Regions from separate parts of the Xenorhabdus ishibashii genome, predicted to be linked through region 4. Evidence: predicted binding sites of a transcription regulator. Region 4 holds the regulator's gene; each other region holds the start of a gene.

Region 1 (2,211 bases), on a different contig from region 4:
CCAATCCTTACAAACCTTTGAGGCATTTGGTGTGGCGACCGTACTCTACATCGCCATTATTGCCATGATGGAAGGCTGGGGACAATGGCGCCAACAGAGAACATTGGCGAGAGGGTATTGATATGGACTTTACTGTTATTGCAGAAAACTGGCGTTATTTGCTCTTGGGAACCTTTCCCGATGGACCACTGGAAGGGGCGGCATTGACGCTGGTAATCAGTATCATAGCGGGGACTATTTCCATCGTATTGGGTATTCTCGGTGGCGTTGCACTGGCGATGCTGCGCGGTTTTTGGGTCAACTTATTGGCGGCAGTGTTGGGTTTCTTTCGCGCCATTCCGGTCATTATGCTGATTTTCTGGACGTATTTCTTATTGCCCGTCGTATTGGGAATGGAGATCCCTGAAATTACGACCGTTGTCTGTGCATTGGCATTGATTACTTCGGCTTATTTAGCACATGGCGTCAAAGCGGGGATTTTAGCGATTGGTGATGGTCAATGGCGGGCAGGATTATCGCTGGGCTTTAATCGTTGGGAAGTATTGCGGCATATCGTTTTGCCACAGGCATTGCGTATGATGGTGCCTTCATTTATCAATCAGTGGATTGCGTTAATCAAGGATACCTCATTGGCTTATATCGTTGGCGTCGCGGAATTGTCATTTTTGGCGACCCAAGTGAATAACCGCAGTATGGTCTATCCGATGGAAGTCTTTTTATTCGTTGCGCTGGTTTATTTTGTGATGTGTTTATCACTGGAGTTAATGGCTAATTACATGGCCCGTCGTTTCTCAGTGAGGCGTAAAAAGACCGCCATCTTCGGGTTTTGGCGTAAAAAAACGTTGACCGTGGTTCCTCAAAATTAATATCTGGCAAATATTTTCGTTATTGCATTCATTCCCTGTTGCGAGGCCTGTCTCTTGATCATATTTCATAGGTCAAGAGACTTGGACAGTAAATATCCCATCATCAACGGGTTGAACACGTGACCAAAAAAAACGAATAAAATATCGTCACAAAATGAATTCCCCCAATAATCATAATGTTATGTAACTTATTGATTACACATATAGCAAACGTTTTCTTTTTGTCGTTTCAGGGTAACGATTTAGATGGGTTTCCTGTAGGATAGGTCGAAAACTTCGCTTTTTTTGGGGAAATAATATTATATGAGCACAATAAATTCTGGCTCTGCTAATCGCCAGAGCTTGCTTCATCGCGTGTTTAAATTAAGGGAACATGGCACGACAATTCGTACTGAAATAATTGCTGGATTGACGACTTTTTTAACGATGGTTTATATCGTCTTTGTTAACCCGCAAATTCTGGCGGTTGCAGGCATGGATATTAAGGCGGTATTTGTGACGACCTGTTTAATCGCCGCAGTTGGCAGCATTATGATGGGATTGATGGCGAATCTGCCTGTTGCCGTTGCACCTGCAATGGGGCTAAATGCGTTTTTTGCCTTTGTTGTGGTCGGAGCGATGGGTCTTTCGTGGCAGGTTGCGATGGGGGCAATTTTCTGGGGGGCGGTGGGATTGTTTATATTGACTCTCCTGCGAGTCCGTTACTGGATGATCGCCAATATCCCATTGAGCCTGCGTGTGGGCATTACCAGTGGTATCGGTCTTTTCATCGCCATGATGGGATTGAAAAATGCGGGTATTATCGTGCCTAATCCCGACACAATCGTCTCAATCGGCAATTTTGCTTCTCACAATGTCTTGTTGGGGACATTGGGTTTTTTCATTATTGCCATTTTAGCAGCACGTAATTTCCATGCGGCGGTGTTGGTTTCGATTATTGTGACAACCGGCATTGGATTGATGATGGGGTATGTGGAATATCACGGTATTTTTGATCTGCCGCCCAGTGTGATGAGTGTAGTGGGTAACGTTGATGTAAAAGGTGCTCTGGATATCGCTTTGGCTGGTGTTATTTTCTCATTTATGTTGGTGAACTTGTTTGATTCTTCCGGCACATTGATTGGTGTGACGGATAAAGCGGGTATTGCTGACAGTAGTGGCAAATTCCCACGCATGAAACAAGCCTTGTACGTGGACAGTATCAGTTCGATGGCGGGTTCTTACATTGGAACGTCTTCGGTTACCGCCTATATTGAAAGTTCTTCGGGCGTTTCTGTTGGTGGCCGGACGGGTTTGACAGCAATTGTTGTGGGTATTTTATTCCTGTTGGTCATGTTTATTTCTC
Region 2 (2,211 bases), on a different contig from region 4:
AAGCGCCTGTCACTGTTGAAAACTTCCTGAGTTACTGCTCGGAAGGTTTTTACAACAACACGATTTTTCATCGTGTTATCAATGGCTTTATGATTCAAGGCGGTGGCTTTGAACCAGGTATGAAGCAGAAAATGGCTAAGGATCCTATCAAAAACGAAGCCAACAATGGCCTGAAAAACAGCCGTGGCACCCTCGCAATGGCACGCACCAATGATCCACACTCTGCAACAGCTCAGTTCTTCATTAACGTTGTCGATAATGATTTTCTTAACTTCCGTTCAGAGCGTCCAGATGGATGGGGTTATTGCGTATTTGCCGAAGTCGTTGAAGGCATGGACGTTGTTGATAAAATCAAAGGCGTTTCCACTGGCCGCAGCGGTATGCACCAAGATGTGCCACATGAAGATGTGATCATTGAACGTGTCACCGTTGGCGAATAATTACTGTTAGACGCTATATGAGTACACTGTTTATTGCAGACTTGCATCTCAGTGAACAAGAGCCGGCAATTACTGCCGGTTTTCTGCGTTTTTTACGTGAGGATGCAATCCACGCTGAAAGTCTCTATATCCTCGGTGATTTTTTTGATTACTGGATTGGTGATGATGACCCCAACCCATTGCATATTAAAATCGCCAAAGCACTTAATGAATTGAAACAAAAAGGTATTCCCTGTTATTTCATTCACGGCAATCGTGATTTTCTGCTCGGCTCCCGTTTTGCCAGAGAGAGCGGCTTGATTCTGCTGCCACAGGAAAAAGTGCTGGAACTACACGATAAACGTATTCTGATTTTGCATGGTGACACGCTATGCACCGATGATATCAACTATCAGCAGTACCGTAAGCGAGTACATACTCCGTGGATACAACGGCTATTCCTGCTTCTCCCTTTATTTATCCGCTTGAAAATTGCAGCTAAAATGCGAGCAGGTAGCGAATATGCTAACAGCCAAAAATCCACATCTATTATGGATGTTAATCAAGAGGCGGTTATCGAGCATTTTAAAAGATATCAGGCAGATTGGATAATTCACGGGCATACTCACCGCCCCGCAATACACGATATTCAGTTTGGCGATAAAACCGTGCATCGCGGTGTATTAGGGGCATGGCATGAGCAAGGTTCAATGTTCAAAGTGACAGAAACGGCGATTGAGTTGATATCCTTCCCCTTATAAACACCTTCCGCCTATTTTGCAAAAATCGACAAATCAAACGACGCAAACGTTTTCCCTGGGCTATTAGCATGATATGATCCGCCGTCTGAAATTTCACTTTGTTCTGGTAGACACCCAATACAGGAGCATCTGATTTATGACGTCCAGCTCTGATCATCCCACAACAGCTATAACTCCGACAATGACTCTTCCAACAGAAATAGAACCCCAAAAACACACCAAAATTGCCATTGTTATGGGTTCTAAAAGCGACTGGGCAACGATGCAACATACAGCCGATATCCTGACCGAACTCGCTATTCCTTTTCATGTTGAAATTGTTTCGGCACACCGAACACCAGATAAACTTTTTCATTTTGCAGAACAGGCGAAAGAAAACGGTTTTGATGTGATTATCGCTGGTGCAGGTGGGGCAGCACATTTACCGGGGATGCTGGCAGCCAAGACCTTAGTGCCTGTGTTTGGAGTTCCTGTACAAAGCGCGGCGCTTAGTGGTGTTGATAGCCTGTATTCTATCGTTCAAATGCCAAAAGGTATCCCCGTAGGTACACTGGCTATCGGCAAGGCAGGAGCAGCGAATGCCGCATTGCTGGCTGCCCAGATTCTGGCCTTGCATGACAGTGCGCTGTTTCAACGTTTGTCCGATTGGCGTAGCGCACAAACCCAGACTGTTTTGGATAACCCAGATCCACGGGAGGATGCATGAAGCCCGTTTGTGTATTGGGAAATGGTCAGTTAGGCAGAATGCTGCGTCAAGCCGGTGAACCATTGGGAATTGCTGTCTATCCTGTCGGCTTGGATGCCGAACCGGAAGCAGTGCCTTATCAAAACAGCATTATCACCGCAGAAATTGAACGTTGGCCAGAAACCGCATTAACCCGCGAATTGGCTCATCATAAGGCTTTTATCAATCGTGATATTTTCCCTCAACTGGCGGATCGCTTGCCACAAAAGCAGCTCATGGATATGTTGGGCCTGGCAACCGCACCGTGGAAACTGCTTTCCACGCCCGAACAATGGCCACAGTTATT
Region 3 (2,211 bases), on a different contig from region 4:
ACCTACTAGCTAATCCCATCTGGGTTCATCCGATGGCGTGAGGCCCGAAGGTCCCCCACTTTGCTCCAAAGAGGTTATGCGGTATTAGCCACCGTTTCCAGTGGTTATCCCCCTCCATCGGGCAGATCCCCAGACATTACTCACCCGTCCGCCGCTCGCCGGCAGGAAAGCAAGCTTTCCCCCGCTGCCGCTCGACTTGCATGTGTTAGGCCTGCCGCCAGCGTTCAATCTGAGCCATGATCAAACTCTTCAATTAAAAGTTTGATGCTCAAAGAATCTTACTGTTAGTTCGTAATGAATTAACTGTCAGTCACTCTTCAAGACTTTAATCTTTTTTTGCCTTTCGGCTGGGATAGTGTCTTGCGAGTGCCCACACAGATTGTCTGATTAATTTGTTAAAGAGCATTGGCAACCGGCTGTTTCTGCCGGGTTGCGAGGCTGCGTATCTTACGCTTTTCGCCTCCAGAGTCAAGCGATTATTTTCGCTTTTCTCTGCGGCCGTCGTGGCTTGTTTCAGCACATCGCCGGTCAGTGGTGGCGCATTATAGGGAGTTTTCTGGGGCTGGCAATAGTTTTTTTGAAAAAAATTTTCGTTTGATTAATTACACAGCAAAACACCATCTTATACCCATATACACATAGATTTATCCACAAAGAGATATTTTGATAAAATTTATCGAGCATCGCGCAAACGTTTTCGTTACAATTTGCGCAGGAAAAATCACCAAGTGTTTTTTTCAAATTGTTTTGAAATGTTATTGCAGAAACCCTTTTTTCTATCAATCAGTGGATTTTTCCCAATAACACATTCTTGTTTTATGAAATTCAAGGGATCACACCAATGCAACAGCTTCGTCCAATCCGTCGTGCCCTGCTGAGTGTTTCTGACAAAGCGGGGATTATTGAATTTGCTAAGGCTTTATCCAATCGCGGTATCGAACTGCTTTCAACGGGAGGCACTGCTCGTCTACTGGCCGAAGCAGGATTGAATGTCACCGAAGTTTCTGACTATACAGGCTTCCCTGAAATGATGGATGGACGTGTCAAAACACTTCACCCTAAAATTCATGGCGGCATCTTGGGTCGACGTGGACAGGATGATGAAGTCATGGCACAACACCAGATTTCACAGATTGATATGGTGGTCGTTAATCTTTATCCCTTTGCTCAAACCGTAGCAAAACCGGATTGTTCTCTGGAAGATGCCGTAGAGAATATCGATATTGGCGGCCCAACGATGGTTCGCTCCGCTGCTAAAAACCACAAAGATGTGGCGATTGTTGTCAATAGCCAAGATTATGACAAAATTATTGAGGAGATGGATAACAACCAAAATTCACTGGCACACGCCACTCGCTTTAATTTAGCTATCAAGGCATTTGAACATACCGCCGCGTATGACAGTATGATTGCCAATTACTTTGGCAAATTGGTTCCACCCTATTATGGCGAAGCCGACCAGCCATCAGGACATTTCCCACGCACACTGAATCTGAATTTCATTAAAAAGCAAGATATGCGTTATGGAGAAAACAGCCATCAAGACGCAGCTTTCTATATAGAAGAGCAAATCGCAGAAGCTTCGATTGCGACGGCAACCCAGTTACAAGGTAAGGCACTCTCTTATAACAATATTGCGGATACCGATGCCGCATTGGAATGTGTAAAAAGCTTCTCTGAACCTGCCTGTGTCATTGTCAAACACGCTAACCCTTGTGGTGTTGCGATTGATAGTGATATCCATGCCGCTTATGACCGCGCTTTTAAGACCGATCCAACTTCCGCATTCGGTGGCATTATTGCCTTTAACCGTGAACTCGATGCCAACACCGCTCAGGCCATTATTAAACGTCAATTTGTTGAAGTCATTATTGCGCCTTCTATTAATGAAGCGGCACTGCCAATTCTGGCAACAAAACAAAATGTCCGCGTCTTAGCGTGCGGAAAATGGCATTCGCCTGTTGCCGGCCTGGATTTCAAACGCGTCAACGGCGGTTTGCTGGTACAAGATCGCGATTTAGGTATGGTGACGAAAGATGACCTGGTTGTTGTATCCAAACGTCAGCCAACGAAGCAAGAGATGCAAGATGCCCTGTTCTGCTGGAAAGTCGCTAAGTTTGTCAAATCCAATGCGATTGTTTATGCCAAAGATAATATGACAATTGGTATTGGCGCCGGACAGATGAGCCGTGTTTATTCTGCCAAAATTGC
Region 4 (2,211 bases):
TCAGTGCGGCTGCGTCAGAACTTCATCGTGTACCTTCTGCTGTCAGCTATACGGTAAAACAGCTTGAAGACTGGTTGGCTGTACCTTTATTTGAACGTCGTCATCGTGATGTTGATTTAACGGAAGCAGGGGCAATCTTTGTTAAAGAAGCGCGTTCTGTTATCAAAAAAATGAATCACACTCGGCACCAGTGCCAACAGGTTGCTAATGGCTGGCGGGGGCAATTTAGTATTGCGGTTGATCAGGTCGTGAAGCCAGAGCGAACGCTTCGGCTAATTTTGGATTTTTATCGCCATTTTCCAGATATTGAGTTACTTATCTATCCTGAAGTTTTCAATGGCGTATGGGATGCCCTGGTGGATGGACGAGTGGATGTCGCCATCGGAGCAACACGTGCTTCCCCTGTTGGTGAGCGATATAGCTTCAGGGATATGGGATTTATGCCTTGGCTGTGTGTAGCCAGCCCTGAACACGAACTGGCAGCCATATCGGAAAAATTGAATGATGACCAAATGCGGCCTTATCCCAGTTTATGTCTCGAAGACACTTCGCGTAGCTTACCTAAGCGTGATACATGGGCTTTGAATAATCAACGGAGATTGATTGTTCCTGATTGGGATGTTGGATTAAGTTGTTTGATGGATGGATTGTGTGTAGGCATGGTGCCCAAACACCGTGCGCTACCGCTGATCCGTAAAGGTAAGCTGATTACACTTGAACTTGAACAGCCCTTGCCTGACAGCCCATGTTGTTTGACATGGTCGCAAAAAAGCCACTCACCGGCATTAAGCTGGTTACTTGATTATCTGGGGGATAGCGAAACGCTTAATGCCGAATGGCTGCAAGAAAATTAACCGTCAGCGGCGATAATCGATAAAAGGTCCATCTGCAACAGAGCGCCGTTCAACAAGGCGTGGATGGACTTCGATAGTTTGTGCATCCTCACGTTTATTGATGATCCGATCCAGTAACATTGAAAAAGCCATTTGTCCTAAACGCTCTTTGGGCTGGTGGATGGTTGTCAATGCGGGTGTAAAATAGCGGGCATTGCGGATATTATCATAACCGATAATTGAAATATCTTGTGGAACGCGCAACCCCAACTCATCGGCTGCACAGATCGCCCCCATAGCCATGACATCTCCACCACAAAAAACAGCGGTTGGACGATGTTTTTGATTCAGGATTTTGTACATGGCCTGATAACCAGATTCAGGTTCAAAATCACCTTGTACAATCCACTCATCACGAATGGCGATATTGGCTTCTTTTAGTGCCTTGAGAAAACCTTGGTGGCGTCCTCCCCCAGTATTTCTTGCCAATGGCCCAGGAATAGAGGCAATATCACGATGACCGCGTTCAATGAGATAACGGCCAGCCAGATAACCACCATGAAAGGCATTATCAATAATCGCATCGGTAAAATCACCTCTGGATTCTCCCCAATCCATGACCACCATAGGAATATTGCGATAGCCTTCCAACATACTCAAAAGTTGCTCAGGGTATTCTGAACACATGACCAGCAAACCATCTACTCGTTTTTGTGCCAGCATCGCGAGATAAGCTTTTTGTTTATCAAGGTTGTTATGAGAATTACATAAAATCAGTGTGTAACCTTTGCTATAGCAGCTATTTTCAACCGATTCTATGATCTCAGCAAAGTAGGGTGCTTCACTTGATGTTGCCAGCAATCCAATGGATTTGGTGTGGTTAACTTTTAAGCTGCGAGCAACGGCACTGGGGGAATAATTCAATTCTTTAATAGCAGCCCAAACTGCGGCCTTTGTATCTTCGGCGACGAAACGGGTTTTATTGATAACATGGGATACGGTTGTGGTCGAAACACCAGCGCGTTTAGCCACATCTTTAATCGTTGCCATGAAAAAAGGACTCCTGACCTTCTGGTCTAATTTATATACCCTTTATCTTTCTAGTCGGGTATAGCTATTTGTTAATCGTTTGCCAATATATTTATATACGGGATGATGGTTGGCAATAATTTAGCGGTAAACTTTGAATTTTGTCTGATCTAACTCAAAAGTGAAAGTAATAATCGATGCTATAAAGAGTATGAATTAGATATTGCGGTATGATTTTTCGATAATACGACAAATAACCGCCTAAAATTTATGGTGTTGAGGTGTCTTAATTTTCACATTGAGGATGTTCTATGGATACAGATCTGAAATTGGGATTATTGGCCGCCAG

What was found. Region 4 encodes PurR, which represses purine synthesis genes. Its sites were predicted from a motif close to CANGCAAACGTTTGCNTG; they were not measured.
Region 1: Xish_RS08775 (NCS2 family permease) is a predicted target of PurR. The motif match lies at 870-887, and genes of this name have one in related genera.
Region 2: purE (5-(carboxyamino)imidazole ribonucleotide mutase) is a predicted target of PurR. The motif match lies at 1,220-1,237, and genes of this name have one in related genera.
Region 3: purH (bifunctional phosphoribosylaminoimidazolecarboxamide formyltransferase/IMP cyclohydrolase) is a predicted target of PurR. The motif match lies at 685-702, and genes of this name have one in related genera.

What each region holds. Positions count from the first base shown of each region.
Region 1 is NZ_NJAK01000001.1:1,842,103-1,844,313, forward strand. Features, by position in the region: gene Xish_RS08765 (amino acid ABC transporter permease) at 1-121, shown strand, start outside; gene Xish_RS08770 (amino acid ABC transporter permease) at 123-866, shown strand; gene Xish_RS08775 (NCS2 family permease) at 1,170-2,211, shown strand, end outside.
Region 2 is NZ_NJAK01000001.1:1,025,663-1,027,873, forward strand. Features, by position in the region: gene ppiB (peptidylprolyl isomerase B) at 1-440, shown strand, start outside; gene Xish_RS04800 (UDP-2,3-diacylglucosamine diphosphatase) at 458-1,180, shown strand; gene purE (5-(carboxyamino)imidazole ribonucleotide mutase) at 1,362-1,886, shown strand; gene purK (5-(carboxyamino)imidazole ribonucleotide synthase) at 1,883-2,211, shown strand, end outside.
Region 3 is NZ_NJAK01000001.1:2,041,062-2,043,272, reverse strand. Features, by position in the region: rRNA gene Xish_RS09685 (16S ribosomal RNA) at 1-256, opposite strand, end outside; gene purH (bifunctional phosphoribosylaminoimidazolecarboxamide formyltransferase/IMP cyclohydrolase) at 842-2,211, shown strand, end outside.
Region 4 is NZ_NJAK01000002.1:432,477-434,687, reverse strand. Features, by position in the region: gene punR (DNA-binding transcriptional activator PunR) at 1-854, shown strand, start outside; gene purR (HTH-type transcriptional repressor PurR) at 858-1,883, opposite strand.